Regions from separate parts of the Streptomyces sp. NPDC102283 genome, predicted to be linked through region 1. Evidence: riboswitches for the same ligand, from Rfam matches in the RefSeq annotation. Region 1 holds a riboswitch; each other region holds the start of a gene.
The links. Region 1 has a riboswitch for cyclic di-AMP ahead of ACIRJT_RS13185 (transglycosylase family protein). Riboswitches for the same ligand answer to the same signal wherever they lie in the genome.

Region 1 (7,812 bases):
GGCTCGACAGTGCAGGTGACGATGCGATGGAGCGGGCAGCCGGAGGGGCTGCCCGCCCGGCTACGCCGCGCTCCAGGCGATCCCGTCGAGGATGTCGTGCTCGCTGACGACGACCTCGTGGGCGCCCGTCCGCTCCATCACGGCGAGCAGGACGATCGCCCCCGCGCCGATCACGTCGACCCGGCCCGGGTGCATCACGGGGATCGCGGCGCGCTCCTCGTGGGTGGAGCGGAGCAGATGCTCGGTGATCGCGCGGACCTGGCCGCGGGTGACCCGGGAGTGGTGGATGGCCGCGGAGTCGTACTCCGGCAGTTCCAGCGCGATTCCGGCGAGCGTGGTGACGGTGCCCGCGAGGCCGACGAGCGTGCCGGCGCCCTGGAGCGGCACCGTCGGCTCGACGAGGTCGAGGGCGGCGTCGACGTCCGCGCGGATCGCGGCGGCCCGCTCGTGGCTGGGCGGGTCCATGACGGTCCCGTCCACGGTCAGATGGCGCTCCGTCATCCGTACGCAGCCGATGTCCACGGACCGGGCCGCCTCCACCCGGTCCGAGCCGAGGACGAACTCGGTGGAGCCGCCGCCGATGTCGACGACCAGATACGGCTTCGCCAGGTGGTCGCTGCCCGCCAGTTCCTTGGTGGCCCCGTCGAAGGAGAGCTGTGCCTCCTGGTCGCCGGTGATCACCTCGGGCTCGACGCCGAGGATGTCCCGGACCCCGGCCACGAAGTCGGCGCTGTTCTCGGCGTCGCGGGAGGCGGAGGTGGCGACGAAGCGGATCCGTGTCGCGCCCAGCTCCTCGATGACCGCCGCGTACACGCGGCAGGCGGCGAACGTCCGCTCCAGCGCCTCGGGGGCGAGCCGGCCGGTCCGGTCCACGCCCTGGCCGAGGCGGACGATCGTCATGCGCCGGTCCAGCTCGGTGAAGGAGCCGGTGGCGGGGTCCACGTCGGCGACGAGGAGTCGGATGGAGTTCGTGCCGCAGTCGACGGCGGCGACCCGGCTCACGCGCCCTTCCCCTCGGGGGCGCCGTCCAGGGGGCGGAAGGCGAAGTGGCCGCCGTCGCCCTCGTCCACCGTCCAGCCGTCGCCCTCGCCCTGCGGCACGCAGGGAGTGACGCAGGGGCCCTTGGTCCACCACTCGGGCAGCATCGCGATGGCCTCGTCGCCCAGCGGGTTCACCCCGGGGCCGGCGGCCAGCGAGTGGCCGACCAGGACGTGCAGGCACTTCACCCGGTCCGGCATGCCGCCCGCGCTCGGGAAGCCCTCCAGGACCTCGATGGCGTCGCGGCGGGTGATGTAGTCCTCGTGCGCGGCCCGGTAGGCGTCGGCCAGCTCCGCGTCGGTCTCCAGACGGGCCGTCATCTCCTTCATGACCCCGTTGGCCTCCAGCGTGCCGATCGCCGAGGCCGCCCGGGGGCAGGTCAGGTAGTACGTCGTCGGGAACGGCGTGCCGTCCTCCAGACGGGGCTGGGTCTCCACCACGTCCGGGTTGCCGCACGGGCAGCGGTGCGCGATGGCGCGCAGACCGCGCGGCGGGCGGCCGAGCTGCTGCTCGAACGCGGCGATGTCCGCGTCGGTGGGCTTGGTGGACTCGGTCTGCGGAGGGGGCGTTTCCATGCCTGCCTTGGTTCTGCTCGGAAGCTCGTAGAGGTGGATGTGCGGGTAGGTCAGTCGCGGTCGGCCCGGTCGGCGCCGTCCACGCCGTCCCAGAGGTTCGAGTGCCACGGCCGGTCACTCGCGCCCGACTCGCCGCGGCGGTCCTGGGCCGCGTCGGGGTCGGCCACGGTGTAGCCGGTCTCCCCGGGGAGGACGTAATGGAGGTGCTGGCGGGCCAGCCGCATGATGTACGCGTCGTCCTGGAGCCGCGCCTTCTCGTCCCGCAGCTCCTCGGTGCGCTGCTCCGCCTGCTGGGAGAGCCGCTCCTGCTCGGCGATCTCGTCGCGTTGGGAGACGTACTGCCGCATCGGGTAGGCGAGCGCCACCACCAGGGAGCAGACCACCAGCGCCAGGAACGCGGCCCGGCCGGTGAGCCGGGAGCGGCGGGCCTGCCGGCGGTTCTGGGATCGGTACACGCGGGCCGCGGTCTGCTCGCCGAGCAGTCGCAGCCTGGTCGCGGTGGAGAACCGGTCACGGTCCTTCCCGGCCATGTCTCCCCGCCTCCCCGTTACATACGTCCGTCCCCGCACACGGTACGGGACCGGGTGCGGGGACGGGCGGAGGCTACCGTCTTGACGCTACGGGTCAGCCCTTGAAGCGCGGGAAGGCGGAACGACCCGCGTACACCGCGGCGTCGTCGAGGATCTCCTCGATGCGCAGCAGCTGGTTGTACTTGGCGACGCGGTCCGAACGGGCCGGGGCGCCGGTCTTGATCTGGCCGCAGTTCACGGCGACGGCGAGGTCCGCGATGGTGACGTCCTCGGTCTCGCCGGAGCGGTGCGACATCATGCACTTGAAGCCGTTGCGCTGGGCCAGCTCGACGGCGTCCAGGGTCTCGGTCAGCGAACCGATCTGGTTGACCTTCACGAGCAGGGCGTTGGCGGAGCCCTCCTCGATGCCGCGGGCGAGGCGCTCGGGGTTGGTGACGAAGAGGTCGTCGCCGACGATCTGCACCTTGGCGCCGATGCGGTCGGTGATGACCTTCCAGCCGGCCCAGTCGTCCTCGTACAGCGGGTCCTCGATGGAGACCAGCGGGTACGCGGAGACGAGCTCCTCGTAGTACTCGGTCATCTCGGCGGCCGAGCGGGACTTGCCCTCGAACTCGTAGACGCCGTCCTTGTAGAACTCGGACGCGGCGACGTCGAGCGCGAGCGCGATGTCGCGGCCCGGGACGTAACCGGCCTCCTTGATGGCCTCGACGATGAGGTCCAGGGCGGCGCGGTTGGACTCCAGGTTCGGGGCGAAGCCGCCCTCGTCCCCGAGTCCGGTGGACAGGCCCTTGGTCTTGAGGACCTTCTTCAGCGTGTGATAGACCTCCGCGCCCCAGCGCAGGGCCTCGGAGAAGGACTCCGCGCCGATCGGAGCGATCATGAACTCCTGGACGTCCACGTTGGAGTCGGCGTGCGAGCCGCCGTTCAGGATGTTCATCATCGGAACGGGCAGCAGGTGCGCGTTCGGGCCGCCGAGGTAACGGAAGAGCGGCAGGTCGGACGCCTCGGAGGCGGCGTGCGCGACGGCGAGCGAGACGCCGAGGATGGCGTTCGCGCCGAGCGAGGCCTTGTTCTCGGTGGCGTCCAGGTCGAACATCGCCTGGTCGATGAGGCGCTGCTCGGTGGCGTCGTACCCGACGAGCTCCGGGCCGATCTGCTCGATGACGGCGAGGACGGCCTTCTCGACGCCCTTGCCCATGTAGCGGTTGGGGTCACCGTCGCGAAGCTCAATGGCCTCGAACGCACCGGTGGAGGCGCCGGACGGAACAGCAGCACGGCCCGTGCTGCCGTCGTCGAGGCCAACCTCGACCTCGACCGTGGGGTTGCCGCGGGAGTCGAGGATTTCCCTGGCTACGACGACGTCGATGGACGGCACGAGGCATCTCCTTCTGGGATCTGACACTGGTTGTGCAGGGTCACTGTGGCCTTGCGGCACGAGCCTATCGGGCCCGGCCGCGTCGGCCAGCCGACCGCCCGCCTCCTGGGACGAAAAAGGACCCAAGGGCCTGCATCACGGGACAAAACTCTAGAAATCTACTGAGCGGTAACAACAAGAGGTGAACGAATACGAGTCCACGGGCCTCCGCCTCCCACGAAGAACCCGGCCCGGCGCGCTGGGGGGACGAGCGCGCCGGGCCGGGAAGCCGTGCGAGGGGAAGTGCCGCCGGACGCTTCCCCTCCGGGGAGGAGAGACGGCGATTACTTCAGGTGGAGCTGCTGGCCCGGGAAGATCAGGTCCGCGTCCTTGACGATGTCGTCGTTGAGGTCGAAGAGCTTGCTCCAGCCGCCCTTGACGCCCTCCGCCCCGGCGATGGTGCTCAGGGTGTCGCCGGCCTCGACCTTGTACTCGCCGTCGCCCTTCTGGACCTTCTCGCCGGTCGGGGTGGTGACGGTCTTCTTGCTCTCGGCCTTCTTCTCGGCCTGCGGAGCGGTGCGCTGCTCGGAGCGCGTGGTGGGCTGCTCGGCCTGGCGCTCGGGCTGGGCCTGCTCGGGCTTGCTCTCGCCGGAGCCGGAGCCGGTGTTCACGCCCGGGTCCACACCGTCGTTGGTGAGGCCGCCGGCGCCAGCGCAGGCCCAGGCGCCCGGGCCCTGCAGGTCGAGAAGCTTCTCGGCGGTGGCGATCTGCTGGTCCTTGGAGGCCAGGTCGGCACGGGAGGCGTACTGCGTACCGCCGGCGGCGGCCCAGCTGGACTGCGAGAACTGCAGTCCGCCGTAGTAGCCGTTGCCGGTGTTGATGGACCAGTTGCCACCGGACTCGCACTGGGCGACGGCGTCCCAGGTCTCGACGGAGGCGGCGGAAGCGTTGGTCGCGCCCATCAGCGGGACGGCGATGGCGGCGCCGGTGACACCCGCGAGGGTGGCGATGCGGGTGGCCTTGGACGGGCGGCGGTGCTTGCCCTTGCTGTTCAGCAGCATGGAACGAATCTCCTCACCGACGCCTACGAGGTGAGCTGTCGGGTTCGGGCTGATGAGTTGCCCGGTCGCACGGTGCTGCTCGCGACTTCACCCCAAGCCGTTCCCGTACGTCCTCGTCGGTCTCGACGAGGCGTCCGGACCCGGCGGCCTACCTGGGTCCCCCGCTCCTGCCTACGGCGCTTACGCGTCTGTTCCCTTCGACCGACGGCAGGATTCGGCGTGACGGTCGACGGGGCCCGCGGTGCGAGCGGTTCCGACCGTAAACACAGGCAACCCCGACATTCAAAGATGGACATAGGGGGCAATCAACCCGAACTCGCGGTGGCCTGCGGGCCGTTTCCGCAGGTGGGGGGCGATACGCCCGGACCGGCCGGACGAAAAGCGCCAGTTGAAGCAAAGAGACCCATGTCTCACTTACGCAAAAGTGGACATAGGTCTCTTAACTGCCCCGATTTTCGGGGGGTTTTCCCGAATTCGATCAGTTGGCGGCGGGCGCCCCGGCGGACGCCCCGGCACCCTCCGGCGCCGCCTTGTCCGCACTCTTGTCCGCGCTCCTGTCCGCATCCCGGTCCAGGCCCAGTTCCAGGTTCTGGCCGGGCAGGATCAGGTCCGGGTCGGAGCCCAGGAGGCCCTTGTTCGCCTCGTACAGGCCGGTCCAGCCGCCGGGGATCTCCTGCGCGTCGGCGATCGCCCAGAGGTTGTCGCCGGGCCGCACCGTGTACCCGCCGGAGGCCGCAGCGCCGCCGTCCCGCGCGTCGCCGTCACCGCGCGAGGCGTGCCGGCCGGATTCGCGGGGGCCGTCCGTCCGGCCCGCGTCGGCCTCCTCGGGCGCGGGGGCGCCCCGGTGCTTGCCCGCCCTGCCGTCCTCGCCCGCCGAGGCGTCGGGGACCGTGGAGGGGTCCGAGGCGTCGGGGGCGGGCGGGACGGAGGGCGTCACCGAGGAGTCGGGGCGCTCACTCCCCTTCTCCGCGCCACCACTGCCACCCTTGTCCGCCTCGTCACCCTTCTCACCCTTGCCGGATTCATCAGCTTCTCCGGACTTGCCGGATTCACCCGTTTCGCCGGGTGCGTCCGCTTCACCGGTCGGGCCGGTCGTCGGGTCGGCCGAGGGGTCCGCCGACGGATCGGCGGACGGGTCCGCGGACGGCGAGGTGCCCGGGTCGACGCCCGGCAGGCCGCCGTCCAGTGCGAGGCCGGAGATGACGGCGCAGCTGGGCCACGCCTTCGGGCCCTGGTCGTCCAGCACCTTCTCGGCCACCGAGATCTGCTGCGAGCGGCTGGCGAGGTCGGCGCGGGGTGCGAACGCCGTCCCGCCGTACGCCGACCAGGTCTCCTGCGAGAACTGGAGCCCGCCGTAGTAGCCGTTGCCGAGATCGGCGCTCCACATGCCGCCGCTCTCGCACTCGGCGACCCGGTCCCAGGTGGTGGCCTCGGCGGCCTGCGCGCCGCCTGCGCCGAGCAGCGGGATGGCGATGGCCGATCCCGTCACGCCTGCGGCGACGATGATGGCGGGTGCCTGACGAGGGCGGCGGTGTCTGCCGTTCGCGGAGCCCATGGGTATGCCTTCCGTGCGACTGACAAGCGAGTGACCTGGGCGCCGCGCAGCGGATTCCGTGCCGGACTCCGTGTCTGCTTCGGCGCACAGGTGACGCGTGAGCAAGGTGCGACCGACGCGTCGAACCGTGAACCTAGCGGGACTCGAACGTGTGTCACAAGTCGATGCAGCGCAGATCACGTGAAAGTCACAGAGTTGACACTGTGTCACTTTTTTCGGATCGGCTACCCGGTTCGAACTCGACCGGAAGAGTGCGCAGACCACGCATGATGAGCCCGCCACGCCAGCGCAAATCGCCAGCTTCTCCTGCAAGTCGCAGGTCAGGAAGGCGTCTCAACAGCGTGGCCAGCGCGGTCTGGCCCTCCAGCCTGGCCAGCGGCGCTCCCAGGCAGTAGTGGATGCCGTGCCCGTATCCGAGGTGCTGATTGTCACGCCGTGCAAGGTCCAGGGTGTCCGGATCCGTGAACCGCTCCGGGTCGCGGTCGGCCGCCGCCAGCACCACCAGCACGGGATCCCCGGCGGCGATCTCCTCGCCGCCCAGGGTCAGCGCCTCGGTGGCGTACCGCCAGGTCGCCATCTCGACCGGCCCGTCGAACCGGAGCAGTTCCTCGATGCCGGTGGCGAGCAGCGCGTCCTCCCCCGCCGCCAGGGAGGCCTCCAGCCGGGCGCGCTGCTCGGGGTGGCGCAGCAGCGCGTAGGTCCCGTTGCCGATGAGGTTGACCGTCGTCTCGAACCCGGCGAACAGCAGGATGAACGCCATGGCCGCCGCCTCGTTCTCCGTGAGGTGCTCGCCGTGGTCGCTGGCCCGGATCAGTCCGGAGATCAGGTCGTCGCCCGGGTTCTCCCTCTTGCGGTGGATGAGTTCGGCGAGGTAGCCGCGCATCTTCTTCACCGACCGGGCGACCCCGCCGCGCGGCCCGCCGCCGTGCCGGATCATCATGCCCGCCCAGTCCCGGAAGTCGTCCTGGTCCTCGCGGGGGACGCCGAGCAGGTCGCAGATGGCGTAGATGGGGAGCGGGAAGGCGAAGTCGTGGATGAGGTCGGCGTTCCCCTTCTCCACGAAGTCGTCGATGAGCCGGTCCGTCAACTCCTGCACGCGGGGCGCGAACTCCGCGACCCGGCGCGGGGTGAACGCCTTGGACACGAGCCGGCGCAGCCGGGTGTGGTCCGGCGGGTCGATATTGAGCAGATGCGTCATCAGCTCCGCCTTGCGCTCCCCCGGGATCCCCGTCTTCCCCTTGGCGTGCGGCGACTCGGCGTGGTTGGCCGGGTTCTTGGAGAGCCGCGCGTCGGCGAGCGCTTCCTTGGCGTCCCCGTACCGCGTCACCAGCCAGGCCTCGACCCCGCTGGGCAGCGAGGTGCGGTGCACCGGTCGGTGCTCACGGAGCCAGGCGTAGGCCGGGTAGGGGTCGGTGGCGAACTCCCAGGTGAAGAGTTCCGGGGCGGGGGCCGCCGGGACGGCCCCGCTCGGGGCGGTGCTGTGGGGGCAGGCGGAGGGCTCGGGGGTGCGTGGGGCGGGGCTGTCGTTCACTCCTTGACGGTATCGGTCGGCAGACCGACGTCTTCCCGCAGCTTCCCGGCGCGGTTCGTCCCGCCCTCCGCCGCCACGATCGCGTCGCGGTAGGCGCGGGCGGCGGCGCGCAGGGCGGCCTCCGGGTCGGTGCCGTTCGCCTCGGCGGAGACGGCGAGGGCCAGGAGT
Region 2 (7,812 bases), on a different contig from region 1:
ATGATGACGCACGCGGAGTACGACTGCGATGTGCTGGTGATCGGCGGCGGGATCGTCGGTCTGTCGACCGCGTACGCGCTTGTACGGTCCGCGCCGGGCACCCGGGTGACGGTCCTGGAGAAGGAGGACGGCCCCGCCCGCCACCAGACCGGCCGCAACAGCGGCGTGATCCACAGCGGCATCTACTACCGCCCCGGTTCCCTCAAGGCCCGGTACGCGCTGCGCGGCTCCGCCGAGCTGGCGGACTTCTGCGCCGAGCACTCCATCGCCCACGCCACCACCGGCAAGCTGATCGTCGCCACCGAGCGCTCCGAGCTGCCCCGGCTGCACGGCCTGGTGCAGCGCGGCCGCGAGCACGGACTGCCCGTGCGGGAGCTGGGCCCCGCCCAGATCGCGGAGTACGAGCCGGAGGTCCGGGGCCTCGCGGCGATCCGGGTCGGCACGACGGGCGTCTGCGACTTCACGGCCGTCGCCCGGCGCTTCGCCGCCGAGATCACCGCCGCGGGCGGCATCGTGCGGTACGGCGCGGAGGTCGCCGCGATAGACCGGCGCCCCTGGGGCGTCGCGGTGCGCACGGCGGACGGCCCGGTCGTCCGGGCCAGGGTGCTGGTCAACTGCGCGGGCCTCCACTGCGACCGGGTGGCGCGTCTCGCCGGGGACGACCCGGGGGTGCGGATCGTGCCGTTCCGCGGCGAGTACTACGCGCTGGCCCGCCCCGAGCTGGTGCGCGGCCTGGTCTACCCGGTGCCGGACCCGGCGTTCCCCTTCCTCGGCGTCCACCTCACCCGGGGCTTCGACGGCTCCGTCCACGTCGGGCCGAACGCGGTCCCCGCCCTGGCCCGCGAGGGATACACCTGGCCGCAGGTCCGCCCCGCCGAACTGCTGTCCACGCTGAGCTGGCCGGGCACCTGGAGAATCGCCCGCAGGCACTGGCGGTACGGGGCGGGCGAGGTGCACCGCTCGCTGTCCCGGTCCGCGTTCACCCGGGCCGTCCAGCGGCTGCTGCCCGCCGTCACCGAGGACGACCTGCGCCCCTCGCCCGCCGGGGTCCGGGCCCAGGCGGTGCTGAAGGACGGCACGCTGGTCGACGACTTCCTGATCCGCGAGGCCCCGCACACCGTGCATGTGCTCAACGCCCCGTCGCCCGCCGCGACGGCGTGCCTGCCCATCGGCCGGGAGGTGGCACGGCTCGCGCTGCGCCGGGCTCAGGGGACGGGGTGGAAGCCGCCCGCCGTAGAATCCGGTCATTGTGTCTGAGCAGCCCTTGAACCCCGCCTCCGCCGAAGCCGCCGCCGACGAAGCCGCCGCGCTGCGGGCCGCCTCCTTCGAGCGCGCACGGCGACTGCGCCAGGAGCCCCGCTTCCCCGGCGGCCCCGCCGCCGACCCCGCCGGCTCGCACCACGAGCGCCGCATCCGCAGCTTCCAGCCGCGCCGCAGCCGGGTCACGACCGGCCAGCAGGACGCCCTGGAGCGGCTGTGGCCGCAGTGGGGCCTGGACATCGACGGACAGCGCGTCCTGGACCTGGCCGACCTCTTCGACGGCCTGCCCGTCGTCCTGGAGATCGGCTTCGGCATGGGCGAGGCCACCGCGCAGATGGCGGCGGACGACCCGGGCACCGGCATCCTCGCGGTCGACGTCCACACGCCCGGCCAGGGCAATCTGCTGGGCCTCGCGGACAAGGCCGGCTCGACCAACGTACGGGTGGCCAACGGCGACGCCGTCATCCTGCTGCGCGAGATGCTGGCCCCCGAGTCGCTCGACGGCCTGCGGGTCTACTTCCCCGACCCCTGGCCCAAGGCCCGGCACCACAAGCGGCGCCTGATCCAGCCCGAGTTCCTGGACCTGGTGGCCCCGGTGCTGAGGCCCGGCGCCATCGTCCACTGCGCGACCGACTGGGAGCCGTACGCCGAGCAGATGCTGGACGTGCTCACCGCGCACCCCCGCTTCGAGAACACCGCGGCCGACGGCGGGTACGCCCCGCGTCCCGCGTTCCGCCCGCTCACCCGGTTCGAAGGACAGGGCCTGGACAAGGGGCACGTCGTCCACGACCTGCTGTTCGCCCGCGTCTGACGCACCGCCCGCATCCGGCCGCTCACCGCGCCGTACGGCCAGGTCCTGGCCGGATGCGCCGTCGCCGGTTGTCGGTGCTCTCGTTAGGGTCGAGAGGTGTCCGACCCCTCCGTGCAGCATCAGCAGGCTCGACCCGCCGTCCCGGTCCTCCGTGAGCAGCGGCTCGACGAGGTCCTGGGCGCCGCTCCGGAGCGCGGCCGAGGACGCTACCGGCCGCACCGCGTCGGCATGGTGTGGCGCAGCAAGGTGTTCCGCGCCGGGGCCGTGATCGTGGCGCTCGTGCTGTGCGGGCTGGTGATCCTGGCACTCGTCCGGGAGCAGACCGGCCCGGAGGGGTTCCTCGTCGGTCTCGGCCTGGCGGTGCTTCCGGTGCCGCTCCTGATGGCGGCCTTCCGCTGGCTGGACCGGGTCGAGCCGGGGCCCTGGCGGAATCTGCTGTTCTCCTTCGCCTGGGGCGCGTGCGCCGCCGCGCTCGTCGCGATCATCGCCAACTCGTTCGCGACGCGCTGGATAGCGACCGCGACGGCCGATCCGGCGAGCGCCGACACCCTGGGGGCGACGGTGATCGCCCCCGTGGTCGAGGAGAGCGCGAAGGCGGCGGCCGTGCTGCTGATCTTCCTGTTCCGCAGACGGGAGTTCAGCGGGGTGGTGGACGGCGTCGTCGTCGCCGGCTTCACCGCGACGGGCTTCGCGTTCACCGAGAACATCCTCTATCTGGGCAACGCCTTCGGCGAGGACCAGCAGCTGGGCAGCTCCGGGTTCGCCTCGGTGACGGCCGGGACGTTCTTCGTGCGGATCGTGATGTCGCCGTTCGCGCACCCCCTGTTCACGGTCCTCACCGGCCTCGGCTTCGGCTTCGCGGCCGTCAGCGCCCGCCGCCACCGGGTCCGCCGGATCGCCCTGCCACTGCTCGGGCTGGTGCTGGCCATGGGTCTGCACGCCTTGTGGAACGGCTCGTCGTCCTTCGGACCGTACGGCTTCTACGCCGTGTACGGGATCGTCATGGTCCCGGCGTTCGGCCTGGTGACCTGGCTGGCGATCTGGTCGCGCCAGCGGGAGCTGCGGGCCCTCGCGGCCGAGCTGCCCGCCTACGCGGCGGCAGGCTGGCTCACCCCCGCCGAGCCGTCGGCGCTCTCCTCCATGCGGGCCCGGGGCATGGCCCGCGACCTGGCCCGCCACTGGCAGCCGGACCGGACGCGGGGCAGGGCCGCGGCCCGCCCGGGCGCCCACCACGCCCGCGCCATGCCGTCGCCGTACGGAAACGGAGGCGGGTACGCCGACGGGCACGGGTACGGCAACGGGTACGGACACGCCTACGGCCCCGGGCACACACCCGGATACGGACAGACGCACGGACACGCGTCCGGATACGGCCCCGCCGCCTACCCGCCGCCCCAGCCGTACGGCAGCGCGCCACCCAGCCACCGTCGCCCGCCGACGTAGCCGTAGCCGCAGCGGACGTCGGGGGCGCCGGCGTCCGGTTCCGTCAGGCCGACGCCTCGGTGAGCAGGGCGAGTTCGTCGTCGGTCAGCCGCAGGTCGGCGACCGCGACGAGGGCGGGGAGCTGTTCGACCGTACGGGCGGAGGCGATCGGGGCGGCGACGGTCGGCTGTGCGGCGAGCCAGGCGAGGGCGACCGTGGCGATCTCGGCGTCCCGTTCCCCGGCGACCCGGTCGAGGGCGGCCAGCACCCTGCGGCCCTGCTCCGACTCCAGGTGCCCGCCCGCCTTCGCCGAGCGGGCGCTCTCCACGGTCGTACCGGGGCGGTACTTGCCGGTGAGGAAGCCGGAGGCGAGCGCGTAGTACGGGACGGCGGCGAGGCCGGCGCGGGCCGCGGTGTCCTGGAGACCGCCCTCGTAGGTGTCGCGGGAGACCAGGTTGTAGTGCGGCTGGAGGGCGACGTACCGGGCGAGGCCCTCGCGCTCGGAGAAGTCGAGGGAGGCGCGCAGGCGCTCGGGGCTGATGTTGGAGGCAGCGATGTGACGCACCTTGCCCTCCTTCACCAGCTGGTCGAGGGCGGTGATGATCTCCTCGACCGGGACGGTCTCGTCGTCGAAGTGCGTGTAGTAGAGGTCGATGTGGTCGGTGCCGAGGCGGCGCAGCGATGCCTCGGCCGCGCCCTTGATGGTGCCGGCGGCCAGACCCCGGTGGTCGGGATGGGCGCCGGCCTTGGTGGCGACGACGATGTCGGCCCGGTTGGAGCGGGAGGCGAGCCACTTGCCGATGACGGTCTCCGACTCACCGCCCTCGTTGCCCTCGACCCAGGCGGAGTACGCGTCGGCGGTGTCGACGAAGTTGCCGCCGGCCGCGACGTAGGCGTCCAGGACGGCGAAGGACTGGTCCTCGTCCGCCGTCCACCCGAAGACGTTGCCGCCGAGGGCGAGGGGGAAGACCTGGAGGTCGGAGGAGCCGAGAGTGCGCGCGGAAGTCATGTGCGGGTTCAACGGGCCGGGGCGGGTGCGGTATTCCGTCGCCCGGCGGGCGATGCCGTGCCCGGACAGACCGGCAGCCCTGACGTCGGGGGGTGTGCGTCAGGGCTGCCGGGGTTGCGTGGCGGCGACGAGGGACGTCAGCCGCGGGGCCGGGAGGTCAGACGTTCAGGCCCTTGCTGTTCAGCCAGGCCAGCGGGTCCATCGCGGAACCGCCCGCGGTGCGGACCTCCAGGTGGAGGTGGGTGCCGGTCACGTTGCCGGTGGCGCCCATGCGGCCGATGGTCTGGCCGGTGGTGACCTTCTGGCCGACCGAGACGTCGATCGAGGACTGGTGGGCGTACCAGATCTCCGTGCCGTCATCGAGCTGGAGCACCGTGCGGTAGCCGTACGAGCCCGACCAGCCGGCCGACGTGATCGTGCCGCTGTGCACGGCCTTGAGCGGCGCACCGGTGGACCCGGCGAAGTCGAGGCCGGTGTGCTGGCCGGAGGACCACATCGCGCCGGACTGACCGTAGGTCGAGCTGATCGTGTACGAGGAGGTGGGGAGGGAGAAGCTGGCGGCCAGCTTGGCGAGGCGCTCGGCCTCCGCCTTCTTCTTCGCCGCTTCCTCCGCCGCCTTCTTCTTCGCGGCGGCCGCGGCCTCGGCCTCGTCCTGCTGCTGCTTGGCCTCGGCGGCGGCGGTCTCGGCCGCTGCCTTCTCGGCGGCGGCCTTGGCCTCGGCGTCGGCGCTGGCCTGCTGCTGCTCGGCCTGCTGGAGGATCCGGGCGCGCAGCGCCTCGCCGGCGTCGGTGCCCTGCTCCGCCTCGGCGCTGGTGAGGCCGGCGGTGGTGAGCGGCGCGGACGCGGCGACCGGGGCGGCCTCCGCCTCGTCGGACATCAAAGACCCGACGCCGGGAAGGGACTTGGCGTCGGGGAGGTTGTCCACGATGGAATCGGGAAGAGAGATGGAGACCGGCGCCTTGTCCTGCGCGGTGGCCATGCCGCCCGCACCGACGGCCGCTATGACACCGACCCCGAGGACGGTGGAGCTACGGGCGAGACCACGCTGCTTGGCCACGCGGTGCTTGCCGCGCACGGGACGGATGGACTCCGCGGTGGGGTTCCATTCCTCCCAGGTGCGCTCCCCGTCGCCGAAGGTGTCGGCACTGAAGGGTGACGGGGCCTCAGGGGCAGGCTTGTTGGACGCCACGTGGGCGCACTCCTTTCCTTCCTTCTCGCCTACCGGGTTAGCTGACGGGTTCGGAGCAGGAAGGTCTCCTACGGGCCCCTCCGTCTCTCACGAGACGCAGGCGTCCGATTCACCCCATGTAGGTGGTTCCCCGGTTCCCTTGCGGAATTCGGCGCTCGCGCGCGGCGCCGTCTCTGACGACGGCTGTGACGACCGCGCTGCGTTATCGAACGTTAATAGACAGACGGGCCCTATTCCAAGCTGTTCCTGTTGATCATTAACGAACACGGCAGGGATGTACGGGTGGCAAACGGGCGCAATCGGGCGACTTGACCGCGACTCAGCCACACCACTTTTTCTGACGGTGTGTCAAGTGTTATGCGGAGCGGTGCTCTTCGATCACGCACCGTGTCCTCACCCCGCCGACGCCCCACCGCCGCCCTGCCGCTGATCTCCCGGCGGCCCGCCGACGCCCCGTCACCGCCCGGAGTCGTCGCCCCGGCCCACGATCTTCACCGTCGTCCGGCGCACGGGCTGCCCCTCCGCCGGCCGGCCGACCGCGATGAGCGCCATGTCGTCCGTGGTCCGCCCGCCGGTGTGCAGCCGTACGTCGTCCGTCAGCGCCGACAGCAACTCCTCCGGTCCCGGGAAGATCCGGCCGCGCAGCCGGGCCGCCGGATCGTAGAAGACCCCGTTCGGGTCCCGGGCCTCGGACAGGCCGTCCGTGAAGGCGAGGAGCGTCGCCCCGGCGGGCATCGCCCACTCGTCGGACCGGTCCGGCCACACCCCCAGGTCCATCCCCAGCGGCATGGCGGGCACCGAGGGCGCCAGCACCTCCAGGCCGCCGTCCGCGTGCAGCAGGATCGGCTCGGGGTGACCGCGGTTGACGAGGCGCAACGAGGCCGCACCGGGCGGGATCTCGGCCAGCACGGCGGTGATGAACCCCTCCATGGCGTCCAGCCCGTACCGCCGCGTCCCCTCCCGGGCCAGCGCCCGCTCCAGCCGCTGAGCGACGCCCTCCAGCGAACGCTCCTGCTCGGCCGCCTCCCGGAACGCCCCGATGATCACCGCCACCGCCTCGACGGCGTCCAGCCCCTTGCCGCGTACGTCTCCGACGACGACACGTACGCCGTACGGGGTGTCCGCGACGGCGAACAGGTCACCGCCCACGAACTCGTCCGCCTGCGCCGCCTCGTACCGCGCGGCCACCTGGAGCCCGCCGATCCGCTCGGCCGGGGTCGGCAGCACGGCCCGCATGGCGGTCTCCGCGATGACCCGGGCCGAGGCCAGCTGCTCGTTGCCGCGCCGTACGACGCCGTTGATGACGAGGGCCAGCACCGAGGCCGTGAGCACGGTGATCATCTCGATGACCGGGACCACCTGGGTGGACGTCCCGTCGGAGAGGCGCATCGCGATGACGGAGAGGACCGCGGCGATCCCCGTACGGACGGTCCGGGACTTCGAGAAGAACGGCGCGGCGACCAACGGGGCCGCGACGAACAGCGGAACCGCCGTGAAGTTGGGCGGAGCCAGCCAGTCGAACACCAGCCCGCCGAGGATCAGCAGGGCGGGCAGCATCCGGACGAACCGCCCGGTGCGCCGCCCGTCGGACGTCAGCTGCCCCTCCCGGGACCCGAACACCACCCGGCCCACGGCGTCGAAACTCCCCGCCGTGCCGCTGCGCCGCTCGTCGGCCATCCCCACCTGTGCACTCCTGCCCGGTCCACCCACGGCTGCGGACGGTACAGCGCCCCGCCCAGGCTTCCCGGAGCCGCGCCGAGCGGCTGCTCCGCATCGGCCGAATAGGGGGAAGGCGGACGGCGGTCCGGCCTTCCGTGGTCAGTCGGAGAGCCGGTGTTCCGCGTATACCGTCAGTGCGTCCCGTACGAAGGCGGCGGTGCCGTCCCCGTAGCGATCGTAGTTCTTTCCGAAGCGAGGGTCGGCGACATACATCTCGCCGAGCCCGATCACGTACGAACGGCTGGGCTCCTTGGCCGAGGACAGCCACGCGCAGTGCCGCCGCGCGAGGTCCTGCGCCTTCGCCCCGTCGGCGGCGAGCCCCGCCTCCCTGGCCCGGCCCCAGGCGCGCGCGATGGCCTCGTGCTCGTCCTGGAAGGCCTTCTTCCGCTCGTCCCCGAGCGA
Region 3 (7,812 bases), on a different contig from region 1:
CTGTCGGCCGGAGGCCCGCCCGGCCGCTGGGCCACCGAAGGGCTCCGGTCCGGGCCCGGGAGCGTCATCTCTCCGAAAGCCGCGATCAGGGCGAGGACGAGGACCGCGGCGGCGAGGACACCGAGCCCCTGCCCGTACCGTCGTCCCCGACGCGAGCGGAACAGCGGCCCCCGGGGAGGCCCGCTCCCGATCGTGGCCACCTCCTCGGAGCCGGAATACCGCCCCGGGCCAGGTTCGTCATCGCCGGACGGACCGGAGCCCGCGGACGGGGGCGGCCCGGACCCGGTCCCGCCGGACGGACCGGCCCCGAAGGCGCGGGGCGGCACCGCCCGCCGCCGGGGCGACCCCGCCTCCCCGGCCGGAGCGTCCTCCGGTACGACCGCCACCCGCACGGCCCCCGACGGGTTCCCTGCCGCCGCCGCCCCCTGCCGGTCGAGGCGTTCGTGGTCCGCCAGGATCCACAGGCGGTGCAGCGCCTCCCGCTCCTCGGCCGATGCGCCGCACAGGCGGGCCAGGCGTTCCACGGGAGCGAACTCCGCGGGCACCGTCCGCCCCGTGCAGTACCGGTGCAGCGTGGAGCCGCTGACTCCGATGCGGCGGGCCAGCGATGCGTACGGCCGGCCCGACCCCTCCCGCAGCGCGCTCAGCCGCTCCGCCAGCAACGCCCGTGCGGCCCCCTCGGTGTCATCCGACACGCTCGACCCTCCCCGCAGCCGTTCCAGGGCGTTCCAGCCCCCCGAGAACACCCACGTCACCAGGGGTGGGACGGTTCCAGCCCGGCGGGAAGCCGTGTCGTGCTTGTCCGGGTCAGGGCGGCGGCCCAGGCTGGTGCCCGTTCCCGTAACGCCGTCGCAGGGCTCCTCCACCGGGCCCCGTACGCCTCGGCGCTACGCCGTACGACCACCTGACCGCACCGTCCGAAGCCATGTGAACCGTCCGAAACGGGGAAACCTCACCATGCGCACTCTTCGCACCGTCCTTCTGACCGCCGCTGCCGCGGGCCTGACCGTCACCGCCCTGGCCCAGGTGCCCGCCATCGCGGCGCCGGCCCCCGCTCCCGTCCAGCCGAAGTTCCTGAGCGCGGGCGGGCTGCCCGCCTCCCTCACCCCCTGGACGGCCGGTCCCGTACGCCAGGGAGTGCCGGCGGACGGGTCGGTGTGCACCGCGGGCATCGCCCCGGCGGCCGGCACCCGCCACCGCGACTTCCGCACCGAACTGGACACCGGCGCCCGCCAGACCATCACGGTCGCCGCCAGCACCGCTCAGGCCAGGGCGCTCGCCGCCGAACTGCGCAGCGCCCTGGAGACCTGCCTCGACCGGCTGAAGGAGCAGGACCCCGGCCTGGAGGGGGAGGCGTTCTACCAGGGCCGCGTCGACATCGAGGAGGGCGCGCACGTCTACAGTATCGACACGTCGTATCCGGAGGTCGGCTCCACCGACATCGGGCTCTACTCCGTGGGCCGCGACGGCAGGGCGGTGACCGTCGTCGAGTGGGGGCAGCTGGGCGAACTCGACGGCGCTCCGCTGGAGGGCTTCAGGAAGACGACGCGCACCGCCGTCGCCAAGCTGTACTGAGGCCACCGTCCGCGACCGGCCGTCGGGGGGCGGCCGGTCGCCGGAGGTGCGGGGTACCCCGCACCGGGAGCATGCTGGCTGTGTGACCCGGCACGAAACGCCCCGGCATCCCCCGCCCGCCGGAATCGGGGCCGCGGCCGGGGAACACGAGGGTGGCCGGGTGCCCGACGAGCTGTCCCTCGTGCTCGCGCAGGCCCTCGTCAGCGCCGTCGAGTCGAGCGACGGCTACGCGGGCGGCGTCTACCTCCGCAGCCGGACGCCCGGGCTCCTGCGGCTCGCGGTGCTCGCCGGACTGCCGGGCCCGCTGTTCCGGCCCTGGTGGCGGATGCATGTGAACCGGCCCTTCCCGGTGTCCGAGGCCTACCGCTCGGGGCGGCCCGTGCTGCTCTCCGACGCGGAGGAGGCGATGCGCCGGTTCCCGCAGCTGATGGCCGGACTGCCGTTCCCGTTCGGTTCGCTGTGGGTACCGATCACCGGACCGTGGGGGAGCGTGGGCGTGCTGGCGGTCCTGCGGGCCTCCACACCGGGGCAGCCGGTCGCCCCCGCCGACGGCGACCGGCTGCACCGCCTGGGCCACCGGCTCGGTGACGCGCTCACCGATCTGGGGCGGCGGGGCATCGACTGCGTATGGGAGACCGAGCCGGTCCCCGTGCAACTGCCCGCCGCCACCGCGCCCCCCGTGCGGGTCGGCCGCTTCGAGTGGGACCTGCACTCCGGGCGGGTCGCCGCCGACGACGAACTCTGCGCCATCCTCGGATTCGAGCCCGCCGCCTTCCCGGGCACCGTCGACGCGCTCGCCGAACGGCTCGTCCCGGAGGACGTGTACGGACTGTGGGCGCTGGCCCGCCGGACGATGGAATCGGCCGAACCGGTCGTCCGCCGGATGAGGCTGCGCGGCCCCGACGGCCGGTCCCATCTGCTGGAGCTCTCCGGCCGCTGGACGCACCCGGACGGCGATGCGTCCGCCGGTCGTCTGAGCGGCTTCCTGGTCGACCTCGGAGCGGGCCCCGTCGTTCCGGAAGCCGCCGACCGGCTGCCCCGCGGTGTCCTCTCCCTCGACAGACTGGGCCGGATCACCTACGCGAACGGCCTCGCCGAAGAGCTGCTCGGCCACACCAGGGCGGAGCTCGTGGGTCACGTCGTGTGGCAGGCACTGCCGTGGTTCGGGCACGAGGCCTACGAGGACCACTACCGGGCCGCCCTGATGGCCGACGAGCCCGTCCACTTCCTCGCCCGCCGCCCCCCGTCACGCTGGCTGTCGGTGTCCCTGTACCCGGGCCACGACGGGGTGAGCGTCGTCCTCCAGGCGACCGACCGGCCGGACTACGCCCCGGGCTCGGTCACCGCGCCCGGCCTGGGCATCGGCTCGACCGCCGACCGTTCCTCGGCGCTGTACCGGCCGGTGGCCCTCGCCATCGCGCTGACCGAGGCGGTCACGGCACGTCAGGTCTCCGCAGTGGTCACGGAGGAGTTGCTGCCCGCGTTCGGTGGCCGCCAGCTCGCCATCTACCTGCTGGACGAGGGCCACCTCCACCTGGCCTGGGAGACAGGGTTCCCGAAGGGTTTCCTCGACCGCTTCGAAGGGGTCGAGCTCGACGTCAGCATTCCCGGGGTGGAGACCCTGACGACGGGCCGCCCGATGTTCTTCGAGTCCATGCAGCGCCTGGCCGAGGCCTACCCGGGCATTCCGATCGACGCGGACGTCGGAGCGCGAGCGTTCCTGCCGCTGATCGCCTCGGGGCGGCCGGTCGGCTCCTGCATTCTCGGCTTCGACCGCCCTCGCGGCTTCAGCCCGGAGGAACGTACGGTCCTGACGGCACTGGCCGGACTCATCGCCCAGGCCCTGAAGCGTGCCCGGCGCTACGACAGCGAGGCGGCCCTCGCCCGCGGACTCCAGGACGCCCTGCTGCCGCACCGGCTGCCCGAAGTGGACGGGGTGGACACCCTGGGGCGCTACCTCTCCGGCACCCAGGGCATGGACGTGGGCGGCGACTGGTACGACGTCATCGAGACCGGCCACGAACTCGCCCTGATCATCGGCGACGTACAGGGGCATGGTGTCTCCGCCGCCGCGACCATGGGTCAACTGCGCAGTGCGGTGAGGGCGTTCGCGCTGAGCAACCATGATCCGCAGGAGGTGATGAGCGGGACGAACCGGCTGCTCATCGACCTCGACCCGGGACAGTTCGCGAGCTGCTGTTACATCACCCTGGACCCGGTGACCGGAGTGGCCCGCGCGGTGAGGGCGGGGCATCCGCAGCCTGTACTGCGGCGGCCGGACGGCCGGACGGAAGTGCTGGACCTGCCCGGCGGCATCGTGCTCGGGATCGACGGCCACGCCGCCTACCCGGTCACGGAGATGCGCCTCGAACCGGGGGCGATGCTCGCCCTGTTCACGGACGGGCTGATCGAGCGCCCCGGGACGGACATCGACGAGGGGATCGAGCGGCTGCGGGCCACTGTCGAACGCATCGGTGCGGTCCCCCTGGCCGAGACGGCCGACCAGGTCATCGGAGAGGCCAGGGCGGCCGTCGACCGCCCCGACGACATCGCGATCCTGCTCGCCGCCCGGTGGGCCGGGACTCCGGCGGCCCGGAGGACCCGGGAGGTCCGGGCGCCCGGACCCGACCTGTGGCGCACGTTCAGGAGGCCGGACCCGGGGCGCACGGCGGGCGCCCCGGATCCGGCCCCCTAGAGGCCGCACTGTCGATCAGGCGCTGATCAAGCGCAGATCAACGCTGATCAGGCGTCGGCGGGACGCTCGGTCGGCACGAAGGAGCCGGAGGCCTCCAGCATGCCCTCGCGCTCCACGACCTTGACCCGCTCACGGCCCTGGGCCGCGCCCAGTGCCTGCTCGTGGGCGTCCAGCCTGTGCCAGCCCTCCCAGGTCGTGTAGCGCACGCCGCGGTCTTCCAGGAAGGCCTCGACGGCCTCCGGGGCGGGCGTCGCCGGCTCGGGCAGCCGCCCGGCGGCACGGTCCTCCAGGACACAGGCGACCGTCTCGTTGGCGTCGCCCTTGGTGTGCCCGATCAGACCGATCGGACCGCGCTTGATCCAACCGGTGACGTAGACCGAGCTCATGTGCTCGTCGCCGGCGATGACGCGGCCCGCCTCGTGCGGCACGGTGCCGGAGGTCACGTCGAAGGGGAGCTTGGGCAGCTCCTCCGAGTAGTAGCCGACGGCGCGGTAGACGCTCTGCATGTCCCAGTCGGTGAACCGACCGGTGCCCCGGACGTTGCCGGTGCCGTCCAGCTCGGTGCGCTCGGTGCGCAGTGCCACGACCTTGCCGTCCTCGCCGAGGATCTCGACCGGGGACTCGAAGAAGTGCAGGAACAGCTTGTGCGGGCGGTCGCCGACGTCGCGGATCGCCCAGTTCTCCAGGGTCTGCGCGACCATGTTGGCCTGCTTGTTCTCCCGGCGGGTCGCGATGGAGCCCTCGTCGTACTCGATGTCCTCGGGGTTGACGATGACCTCGATGTTGGGGGAGTGGTCCAGCTCCCGCAGCTCCATCGGGCTGAACTTGGCCTGTGCGGGGCCACGCCGCCCGAACACGTGCACCTCCAGCGCCTTGTTCTCCTTGAGGCCCTGGTACACGTTGTCCGGGATCTCGGTGGGCAGCAGCTCGTCCGCCGTCTTGGCCAGGACGCGTGCCACGTCCAGCGCCACGTTCCCGACGCCGAGCACGGCGACCTTCTCCGCGGTGAGCGGCCAGGTGCGCGGGACCTCGGGGTGTCCGTCGTACCAGGAGACGAACTCGGCCGCGCCGTAGGAGCCCTCCAGCTGGATGCCGGGCACGTCGAGCGCCCGGTCGGCCTCGGCGCCGGTGGAGAAGATCACCGCGTCGTAGAACGACCGCAGGTCGTCCAGGCCGATGTCGTGCGGGTAGCTGACGTTCCCGAAGAGACGGATCTGGGGCTTGTCCAGCACCTGGTGCAGAGCCTTGACGATGCCCTTGATCCGCGGGTGGTCGGGGGCCACGCCGTAACGGATCAGACCGAAGGGCGCGGGCATGCGCTCGAAGAGGTCGATAGAGACCCCCGGGTCCTGGCAGACCTCGGATTTGAGCAGCGCGTCCGCAGCGTAGATACCGGCGGGGCCGGCTCCGACAATGGCGACGCGGACGGGGCGTGTCATGGCGTGGTGATCCTTCGGGGCGGGCGAACGCGGGCAGGTACAGCGTACGTCGGAGGTAAGGGTTGGCTTACTAGTCTCCACCGCACACCGTAAGCGATCGCCCCGCGGGCTCTCCGACCGGCCCTGCCTAAAGTGTCCGATTAGTCCGTTTACCTGTGTCGTTATGGGTGATTTGTTTCTTTTAGGCGCCCTGTTCCATAAGGGGCTTATCGGGGATGTTGAGGCATTCGTTGGAGCTTGTTTTCGCCATCGTCGCAAGGGAGTGGTGAGCGTCACGTCCGGGGGCGCGGACGTGGAAGCGGAAGCATTGGTTCCCTTCTGTGTGAGGAAAGTTGACGGAGTGACGGAGCGACCCGATCCGGCAATTCCGCCTTTCGATCTTGTATGTAAAGGGAAATCCGGAATGCGGGGCTTGTTCTGTTCGGCGTTTCTCGCCTACGGTCACCGTCAATCCGGATGGAACGCCGAATCCTGCCGCCGTCCGGGAATCCGAAACCCACTCACGTACGGCAGGAGCGGGGGACCCAGGTAAGTCGCCGATCCGTAACCGGAACGGCTTGGGGTGAAGTCGCACGAGCGTGCGGCCAGACATCTCCCGTCTGAACCCGACAGCTCACCTCGCAGGCGCCGGAGAGGAAATCCCCCATGCCCGCACAGGGTAAGCACCGTCGTCCCCAGTCCACCTCGCTGCGTCGCGGCCTCGCCGTCGTGACCGTCGGCGGAGCCGTTCTCGCCCTCCCGGTGATCGGTGCCACCAGTGCCTTCGCGGCCCCCGCGCCCACCGCCGCGCCGCAGCAGGCCGTAGCGCCCACCTCGGTGGCCCAAGCGGATTCCGCCGTGAAGGCCGCGCCCGCCCAGCATTCCGTCGCGGCCGGTGAAACGCTTTCCAAGATCGCCCGCGCATATTCCGTCAGCGGCGGCTGGGAGAAGCTGTACGAAGGCAACCGGAAGATCGTCGGAGAGAATCCCGATCTTATTCACCCCGGTATCAAGCTGGCCCTCGGAACCAAGGCCGAGGCCCCTTCGGGCGGCAAGGTGGACAAGGCCGCCAAGGCTTCCCCGTCCGCCGCGCGCGGCGGAGAGGCGGACCGCGCCGACCGTTCGGAGCGCATCGACGCCGCTCCCGTGGCAAAGGCCGCTCCGGCCGCCGAGAAGGCCGTCACGTACACGAACGACCTCGACGGCTGGATCAAGGAGTCCCTGGCGGTCATGGCCGAACAGGGCATCCCCGGCACCTACGAGGGCATCCACCGCAACATCCTGCGCGAGTCCTCGGGCAACCCGGCCGCGATCAACAACTGGGACTCCAACGCGGTCAAGGGCACCCCGTCCAAGGGGCTGCTCCAGGTCATCGACCCGACCTTCCAGGCCTACCACGTGCCCGGCACCTCGACCGACAGCTACGACCCGGTCGCCAACATCACGGCCGCGTGCAACTACGCCGCGGACCGGTACGGCTCGATCGACAACGTCTTCGGCGCCTACTGATCCTCCTCGCCCGAGCCCGAGGGGCCCCGGACCTCATGGTCCGGGGCCCCTCCGTCATGCCGGGCGATGCCGGGAAGTTACCCCCGGGTTTCTAGTGACTTACCACGCGATCGACAGTAGAACCTGTTCCACTCTGTCGAGAGTGAGGGATGTCACATGAGCGAAACTAGCAAGTGGAATGGCGAGACCAAGGGTGTTTCGCGTCGGAAATTCATCGCTGGAACAGGTTCTCTTCTGGGTGCTGCGGCGATCGCCGGGCACACCGCACCGGCGTGGGCGGGCGTCCGGGCGGCATCAGCGCCGATCGGCTCCGGCGCCCGGGTGCCGGTCCTGGTCGTCGGCACCGGATACGGCGGCTCCGTGGCCGCCCTCCGGCTCGCCCAGGCCGGGGTCGACGTCCATATGGTCGAGATGGGCATGGCCTGGGACACTCCGGGCGCGGACGGCAAGATCTTCGCCAACACCACCAGGCCCGACGACCGCTCCTTCTGGCTGCGGACCCGGACCAAGCAGCCGCTGAGCAACTTCCTCGGCTTCCCCATCGACAAGGGCGTCAACCGCTACACCGGCATCCTGGACGCCGAGGAGTTCGCCGGCATCACGGTCTACCAGGGC
Region 4 (7,812 bases), on a different contig from region 1:
TGTGCAGGGTCATCAGTGTGATGACGCCGGAGCCGTCCTCGTCCTCGTCGGGGATCTGGTCGGAGTCGGCGACGAGCGCGACCTTCTCCAGGAACTCCGCGAGCGTGCCCGCGCCTTCCTCGTCGCCGCGCTCCTGCTCGAATTCGAGGGCGACGGCGGCCAGTTCCTGGAGGTTCTCGATGCGGGTCTCGTCCTGCGGGTCGGTGGAGGCCTGGAGCTCGGCGAGATAGCCCGTGCGCTCCAGGACCGCCTCCAGCACGACGGCGGGCCCGGCGCCGGACTCGACGATCGTGCGGAGCTCCTCCATCAGCGTGTTGAAGCGCTTGACGGCGTTGGACGAGCGGGCGGCCATGCCGTACGCCTCGTCGACGCGGCGCAGCGCCTGCGGGAAGGAGATCTTCTCGCGCATCGACAGGGCGTCGATCATCGCTTCGGCGCGGTCGCCGATGCCGCGCTTGGGGACGTTGAGGATGCGGCGCAGCGGGACGGTGTCCTCGGGGTTGGCGAGGACCCGGAGGTAGGCCAGGACGTCGCGGACCTCCTTGCGCTCGTAGAAGCGCACACCGCCGACGACCTTGTAGGGCAGGCCGACGCGGATGAAGATCTCTTCGAAGACGCGGGACTGGGCGTTGGTCCGGTAGAAGACGGCGACGTCGCCCGCCTTGGCGTCGCCCGCGTCGGTGAGCCGGTCGATCTCGTCGGCGACGAACTGCGCCTCGTCGTGCTCGGTGTCGGCGACGTAGCCGGTGATGCGGGCGCCGCTGCCGGCGTTGGTCCAGAGGTTCTTGGGGCGGCGGCTCTCGTTGCGCTCGATGACGGCGTTGGCGGCGGAGAGGATCGTCTGTGTGGAGCGGTAGTTCTGCTCCAGCAGGATCGTCGTGGCGCTCGGGTAGTCCTCCTCGAACTGGAGGATGTTGCGGATGGTCGCGCCCCGGAAGGCGTAGATCGACTGGTCCGCGTCGCCCACCACGCACAGCTCGGCGGGTGCGTCGGCCTCCCCGGCCGGGCCGACCAGCTCCCGTACCAGGGTGTACTGGGCGTGGTTGGTGTCCTGGTACTCGTCGACGAGGACGTGGCGGAAGCGGCGGCGGTAGTGCTCGGCGACGTCCGGGAAGGCCTGGAGCAGGTGGACCGTCGTCATGATGATGTCGTCGAAGTCCAGGGCGTTGGCCTCGCGCAGGCGGGCCTGGTAGAGCGCGTACGCCTGGGCCAGGGTCTTCTCGAAACCGTCCGCGGCCTGCCCGGCGAAGGTCTCCTCGTCGATGAGCTCGTTCTTGAGGTTGGAGACCTTGGCGGTGAAGGACTTCGGCGGGAACTGCTTCGGGTCCAGGTCGAGGTCGCGGCAGACCAGGGCCATCAGGCGCTTGGAGTCGGCGGCGTCGTAGATCGAGAACGACGAGGTGAAGCCGAGCTTCTTCGACTCGCGGCGCAGGATGCGGACGCACGCGCTGTGGAAGGTCATGACCCACATGGCGTTGGCGCGGGGGCCGACGAGCTGCTCGACGCGCTCCTTCATCTCGCCCGCGGCCTTGTTGGTGAAGGTGATCGCGAGGATCTGCCCGGGATGCGTCCCGCGCTCGGCCAGCAGATGGGCGATGCGGTGGGTGAGGACCCGGGTCTTGCCGGAGCCGGCCCCGGCGACGATGAGCAGCGGGGACCCGGCGTGCACGACGGCGGCGCGCTGCTCGGTGTTCAGCCCGTCGAGCAGCGCGGCGGGGTCGATCGCCGGGCGGGGGTGACCGTCCCGGTAATACCCGTCCCGGGGCGGCGGAGGCGCGTCGTAGACGCCCTCGAAGAGTCCCTCCGGCACCGCTTCGGGCGCGTGGTCCTCGGGGGGCGGCGGGGGGCCGTCCTCCGCGGACTGGAGGCCGGTCAGGAAACTGTCGTCAAAGAGGCTGCTCATCGCCTCCCGAGTCTAGGCGGCCGGACCGACAACCTTCGGCCGAAGGCGAGAAGGGGCCGCTCGCACCACGCCGCCACCCGTACGCACGGAGACCGGACGTCGACGTTCCGTGAAGGATCGCCCGGTCGGAAGGGGTGCCGGAGCCCTGAACCGGAAAGGTCACGAAAATGTATCGGGCATATCGCTCATCGTCCTTCCCAGCGGTGGGGCCGGTTGGCTAGCGTGCTCGGTCAGGTGGCCCGTACCTCCCTGAGGCGAACCACGCCTGACGGGCGCCTCTGCCGAATCCGTCCTGCCGCCCTGGCGGTTCGGAACCGGGGACCCACACGCGACACCGGGGTGAATCGGTCCGTGCCCTCGCAGCCGGACCGTAGGACAGCCTTCCGTTCCGTCCGAACCCGACAGCTAACCCGGTAGGCGGTCCACGGAAGGAGATGCCGGTCTTGGCATCGCACCGCAAGCCGCGCACGAAGGTGCGCACCACCACCCCCGCCGTCGGGCTGACGACGGTCGCGCTGGCCTCCGTGACGCTGCTCTCCACGCAGAGCGCCACGGCCGCGCCCGCGGAGCCGAAGCCCGGCATCGAGGAAGTCCAGAAGAAGGTCGACGCCCTGTACCGGCAGGCGGGCACCGCGACCCAGGAGTACAACCGGGCCAAGGCAGCCTCCGCGTCCCAGCGGACGAAGGTCGACACGCTGCTCTCCGACGTGGCGAAGCGGACCGAGAAGATCAACGAGGCGCGTCGGGCGCTGGGCTCCTACGCGGCGGCCCAGTACCGCAGTGGCGGCATCACGCCCATGGCGACGTTCTTCCTGGCGGAGAACCCGCAGGGGTACTTCGACCAGAGCCGGATGATGGACCGGGCGACGGAGCGGCAGCAGAAGGCCGTCAGCGATTTCCGTACGCAGCAGGCCTCGGCGGCGAAGAAGCGCGCGGAGGCGGTGAAGAGCCTGGAGACCCTCACCGAGACGCAGGCCACGCTCGCCTCCAGCAAGAAGGACGTGCAGACCAGGCTCACCGAGGCCCGGGGCCTGCTGTCGAGGCTGACCGCCGAGGAGAAGGCGCGGCTGGCGGAGCTGGAGCGCAGACAGGAGGCCGAGGCGAAGGAGAAGGCGGCGAAGCTGGCCGCCCGGCAGGCCGCCGAGGCGAAGGAGAGGGCCGAGGCCGAGGAGAAGGCCCGCGAGGAGGCCGCGAAGGAGTCCGGCGGCGGCTCGGGCACGGGTTCCGGTTCCGGTACGGGCACGGACCCCGGCTCCGGTAACGGTACGGGCACCGGTACGGGCACCGGCTACGCCGCCAAGGCGGAGAAGGTGCTCGCCTTCGCCCGCGCACAGATCGGGAAGCCGTACGTGTGGGGCGCGTCGGGCCCTTCCAGTTACGACTGCTCGGGACTGACGCAGGCGGCGTGGCGGGAGGCGGGCGTGACCCTGCCCCGGACCACCTGGGACCAGGTGGAGGTCGGGACCCGGGTCGCCACGTCCGACCTGAAGCCGGGGGACCTGGTCTTCTTCTACGACGACATCAGCCACGTCGGCATCTACAAGGGCGACGGGATGATGATCCACGCCCCGAAGCCGGGTGCGAACGTGCGCGAGGAGTCGATCTACTCCATGCCGATCTACGGGAGCGTGCGCCCGGCGTAGTACGCGTCGGGGACGGCTTCTCGGCGGCCGCCCCCGGAAAGCCTCAGGTCCAGACCGTGGCGATGAAGATGTTGGCGGCCGTCAGCCCGCCGACGGCGGCGAACGCCCCCTTGTCCACCGTCTCGTCGTCCCGCTTGACGTAGACGAGGGCGAGGATCACGACCAGCAGCGCGAGCTTGATGCCGATCTTGACGTTGTTCACGGTCTGGTCGTCGGCCTGGTTGAGTCCGACCAGGGCGATGCCGGTGACGAGCATGGTCAGCGCGCCGTGCAGCATGGCGGGGGTGAAGCGGGCGGTGCCCGCTCCCATGGCCTTCATCTGCGTCAGGAAGCCGCCCAGCAGGGAGGCGATGCCGATGATGTGCAGGGCGACGAAGACATTGATGAGTACGTCCATGGCTCCGGAGCCTAACCATGGCCAAGGTTTTACCTTTCAGTGAGGCAAGCCTTCCTTATGTGCCCCCTTGTGTGCCTCCTCGTGCACCTCCTCAGGAATTGACCGCGTTGCCCAGGTGTGCGGGAGTATCGGTGATCAACCATGGCCGGTGAAACGTCACATCAGGGCAATAGCAGTCATGGCGACTCTTTTCCCCGCACCAGGATTAGCGTCCTTCACGGACCCTCCGGTATCCCCCGGCGGGCAGCCGACAGGAAGGATGCCACCCCCGTGGCAGCGCACCGCAGGTCAACCCACCGAAAACCCAAGCAGCGCCCGCTCACCGGCTCTGCTGCCCGCACCGCCGCCACCCTGGCGCTCGCCGGGGCCGCCACCGCCGGCTCGGTCACCGGAGCGGGCGCGGCCCCCGCCGAACCGGCCCCCACCGCCGCGCAGGTCCGGGTGAAGGTCGACCGGCTCTACCACGACGCCGAGGTCGCCACCGAGAAGTACAACGGGGCGAAGGAGGAGGCGGCCGCCGCCACCCGCGCCGTCGACTCCCTGACCGACGAGGCAGCCCGCCGCACCGCCCGCCTCAACACCGCCCGGCACGCCCTCGGTTCACTGGCCACCGCGCAGTACCGCAGCGGCACCCTGGACCCGACCCTGCGACTGGCGCTCTCCTCCGACCCCGACGCCTTTCTGCAACGCGCCTCCTACCTCGACCGGGTGGGCGACCGGCAGAGCGGCCTGCTGCACGGCATCCGGCGGCAGGTCTCCCGGATCACCCGCGTCAAGGCCCGCGCCGACCAGGAGACCGAACGCCTCGCCGCCCGGCGCGCCGAGCTGCGCGAACACCGCACCGCGATCCGCGCCAAACTGGCCGACGCCCGCAGGCTGCTGGACACCCTGACCGCCGACGAGCGCGCCGCGTACGAACGCGCCGCCGACGCCCGGCACGGCGGCGGCCCGGACCACGCCGACCGCGCCGCCAACCGCGTCCCGGTCGCCGCGCCCAACTCCCGCGCCGCCCGGGCCATCGCCTTCGCAAACGGCGCGATCGGCAAGCCGTACGTCTGGGGCGCGACGGGCCCGAACGCCTTCGACTGCTCGGGCCTGACCCAGGCGGCCTGGAAGGCGGCGGGCGTGAGCCTGCCGCGCACCACCTACACCCAGATCAACGCCGGAGCCCGGGTCCCCCGCTCCGAACTGGCCCCCGGCGACCTGGTGTTCTTCTACTCCGGGATCAGCCATGTCGGCCTCTACATCGGCGGCGGCCAAATGATTCACGCCCCGCGCCCCGGAGCGCCGGTCCGCATCGCGCCCGTCGATCAGATGCCTTTCGCCGGAGCGACCCGGGTGGCATAGTCCGCCGCGCAGGTTCGGGTGCCGAGTGGAGATGTCGCCCTCCGGGTGACTTGTCATCAACGTGACGTACGAATGGCCCGGCTGGGTATCCGCTCGGCACAGCGCCGGGACGCTGTACCCATACGTCCACGTGACGCGCTACAAGCGCCGTTCGTACACCGTCACTCGTCGTCCGAGAACCTGCCGGTCCGCCACCGCCGTGAAGGACGCCCGCAGCACCGACACCTTCGCCTCGTCCCGCGCCGCCGACACCGGCCGGGCCACGTTGGGTGCATCCGTGACCAGCAAGACCCGTCGCTGTGACGAGAGGTCGGTTCTTATCCTGCCGGGGCCGGCCTCCAGGCCCTTCAACGTCCCCGATGCCGCGGCGCTCTCGGCCAGAGCGATGTCCCGCAGGCCGGCGAAATCGTCGGGTGAGACCAGCGCCGCATCACGTCGTGCTGCCGGTATGAAAAGCACCGCGTCTCCGGCCTTCTTCAAGCGCCTCACGTCCGCCGCTACTGCCAGGACATCATCAACACGACTCGCCGGAGAACGGACTGTTCACCCGGACAAGGCCCCGACAGAGAACCTGGACAACACACAGAAGCCCCAGGTAATACAGAAGCCCCAGGTAATACGGACACCGGCCGACAACTGACATCGGCACCCGCAGCCGGTCCCGATCCCCCACCGAAGGAACTCCCGTATGACGTCGATGGCGAACGCCGTCCAGGACTACGCCCGGGCGCTCGCGCTGCGCTCCCCGGACCACTACCGGGTGGGACCGTTCACCGTCCGGCACAATCCGGGCTGGGAGCTGAAGTACGCCAACTACGCCATCCCCGACCGGGGCGCGGAACCCACGGCGGACGATGTGACGGCCCTGGTCGACGCGTTCGGGAAGCACGAACGGCTTCCCCGTCTGGAGTTCCTGCCGGCCTGGGCCCCGGCCGTCGAACCGGCCCTGCTGGCCGCCGGTTTCACCGTGGAGAACCGCGCCCCGCTGCTCGCCTGCGGCCGCGAGGACCTCCGGCCGCCGAAGCCGGTCGACGGTCTGAGCGTCGACACACCGTCCACCGAGGCGGAGTTCACCGAGGCCGCCCGCGTCCAGCACCACGGCTTCGGCGGCGAGGGCGAGCCCGAGCAGGGAACGACCGACTGGCTGCGGGCGGCGGCCTCCGGCGACGGGGTCGCCGCACTGGCCGTCCTCGACGGTACGCCGGCCGGGGCGGGCGGCTGCTCGGCCGCGATCGACGGCCTGAGCGAGCTGGCCGGACTCGCCGTCGCCGCCCGCTGCCGCCGCCGGGGTGTGGGCGCCGCGCTCTCCGCCTGGCTGACGGAACGGGCCTTCGACCAGGGGTGCCGGGCGGTCTGGCTGGAGCCGGGCGACCCCGACGTCGAGCGGGTCTACGCGGGCATCGGCTACCGCCGGATCGGCGAGAAGGTCAACATCTCGCTGGAGTCGGCCGACAGATGAGCAACGGTCTCAGACCAGCCGTCGAGCCGTCGCCCACCGGGTCAGCTCGTGCCGGTTGGAGAGCTGGAGCTTCCTGAGGACCGCCGAGACGTGCGACTCGACCGTCTTCACCGAGATGAACAGCTGCTTGGCGATCTCCTTGTACGCGTAACCGCGGGCGATCAGCCGCAGCACCTCGCGCTCGCGCTGGGTGAGGCGGTCCAGGTCCTCGTCGACCGGCGGGGCGTCCGTGGAGGCGAAGGCGTCCAGGACGAAGCCGGCCAGCCGCGGCGAGAAGACCGCGTCGCCCTCCTGGACGCGGAAGACCGAGTTCACCAGGTCGGTGCCGGTGATCGTCTTGGTGACGTAGCCGCGCGCACCGCCCCGGATGACGCCGATGACGTCCTCCGCGGCGTCCGAGACGGACAGCGCGAGGAAGCGGACCGGATTCTCGGCCGTGCCCATCATGGGGGCGCAGCGGCGGAGCACCTCGACGCCGCCGCCGCCGGGGAGGTGGACGTCGAGGAGGACGACCTCGGGGCGGGTCGCCGTGATGACGGTGACCGCCTGGTCGACGTCGGCGGCCTCGCCGACCACCTCGACGCCGGTCTCCTCGGTGCGGCCGATCTCGGCCTGCACCCCGGTGCGGAACATCCGGTGGTCGTCGACGAGCACGACCCGTACCCGTCGCTCCGGGCCCCCGGTGGCTTCGGTGTTCTCGGTCATTCGCTCGCCCTCTCCATCTCCAGCTCGACCTCGGTGCCCCCGCCGGGCACCGAACGCAGCCGGGCGCTGCCGCCGTTGCGCTGCATGCGGCCGATGATTGATTCTCGTACGCCCATCCTGTCCCCGGGAACCTCGTCGAGGTCGAATCCCGGACCCCGGTCCCGTACGGACACGAAGACCGTGCGGCCCTCGACCTCCGCGAAGACCTGGACGGCGCCGCCCTCGCCACCGTACTTGGCGGCGTTGACCATCGCCTCGCGCGCGGCCTGCATCTGCGCGGTCAGCTTGTCGTCGAGGGGGCAGTCGCCGACCACGACGACCTCCAGCGGGACGCCGTGCTTGTCCTCGACCTCGGCGG

Region 2: another riboswitch for cyclic di-AMP. It lies ahead of ACIRJT_RS24570 (M23 family metallopeptidase); the one in region 1 lies ahead of ACIRJT_RS13185 (transglycosylase family protein).
Region 3: another riboswitch for cyclic di-AMP. It lies ahead of ACIRJT_RS05105 (transglycosylase SLT domain-containing protein); the one in region 1 lies ahead of ACIRJT_RS13185 (transglycosylase family protein).
Region 4: another riboswitch for cyclic di-AMP. It lies ahead of ACIRJT_RS02540 (NlpC/P60 family protein); the one in region 1 lies ahead of ACIRJT_RS13185 (transglycosylase family protein).

What each region holds. Positions count from the first base shown of each region.
Region 1 is NZ_JBIWLQ010000005.1:382,549-390,360, reverse strand. Features, by position in the region: gene ACIRJT_RS13205 (exopolyphosphatase) at 61-1,002, opposite strand; gene ACIRJT_RS13200 (DUF501 domain-containing protein) at 999-1,613, opposite strand; gene ACIRJT_RS13195 (septum formation initiator family protein) at 1,664-2,143, opposite strand; gene eno (phosphopyruvate hydratase) at 2,238-3,518, opposite strand; gene ACIRJT_RS13185 (transglycosylase family protein) at 3,842-4,558, opposite strand; cyclic di-AMP (ydaO/yuaA leader) riboswitch at 4,564-4,747, opposite strand; gene ACIRJT_RS13180 (transglycosylase family protein) at 5,037-6,113, opposite strand; gene ACIRJT_RS13175 (cytochrome P450) at 6,301-7,644, opposite strand; gene ACIRJT_RS13170 (nucleoside triphosphate pyrophosphohydrolase) at 7,641-7,812, opposite strand, start outside.
Region 2 is NZ_JBIWLQ010000012.1:291,807-299,618, reverse strand. Features, by position in the region: gene lhgO (L-2-hydroxyglutarate oxidase) at 1-1,257, shown strand; gene trmB (tRNA (guanosine(46)-N7)-methyltransferase TrmB) at 1,250-2,071, shown strand; gene ACIRJT_RS24580 (PrsW family intramembrane metalloprotease) at 2,168-3,514, shown strand; gene ACIRJT_RS24575 (aldo/keto reductase) at 3,558-4,502, opposite strand; gene ACIRJT_RS24570 (M23 family metallopeptidase) at 4,660-5,691, opposite strand; cyclic di-AMP (ydaO/yuaA leader) riboswitch at 5,703-5,855, opposite strand; gene ACIRJT_RS24565 (PP2C family protein-serine/threonine phosphatase) at 6,148-7,368, opposite strand; gene ACIRJT_RS24560 (MerR family transcriptional regulator) at 7,510-7,812, opposite strand, start outside.
Region 3 is NZ_JBIWLQ010000002.1:143,521-151,332, reverse strand. Features, by position in the region: gene ACIRJT_RS05125 (helix-turn-helix domain-containing protein) at 1-695, opposite strand, end outside; gene ACIRJT_RS05120 (hypothetical protein) at 958-1,575, shown strand; gene ACIRJT_RS05115 (SpoIIE family protein phosphatase) at 1,736-4,270, shown strand; gene ACIRJT_RS05110 (FAD-dependent oxidoreductase) at 4,318-5,709, opposite strand; cyclic di-AMP (ydaO/yuaA leader) riboswitch at 6,162-6,349, shown strand; gene ACIRJT_RS05105 (transglycosylase SLT domain-containing protein) at 6,355-7,197, shown strand; gene ACIRJT_RS05100 (GMC oxidoreductase) at 7,354-7,812, shown strand, end outside.
Region 4 is NZ_JBIWLQ010000001.1:504,000-511,811, reverse strand. Features, by position in the region: gene pcrA (DNA helicase PcrA) at 1-1,903, opposite strand, end outside; cyclic di-AMP (ydaO/yuaA leader) riboswitch at 2,173-2,339, shown strand; gene ACIRJT_RS02540 (NlpC/P60 family protein) at 2,338-3,546, shown strand; gene ACIRJT_RS02535 (hypothetical protein) at 3,590-3,943, opposite strand; gene ACIRJT_RS02530 (NlpC/P60 family protein) at 4,214-5,290, shown strand; partial or broken gene ACIRJT_RS02525 (hypothetical protein) at 5,429-5,827, opposite strand; gene ACIRJT_RS02520 (GNAT family N-acetyltransferase) at 5,979-6,749, shown strand; gene ACIRJT_RS02515 (response regulator transcription factor) at 6,759-7,454, opposite strand; gene ACIRJT_RS02510 (PspC domain-containing protein) at 7,451-7,812, opposite strand, start outside.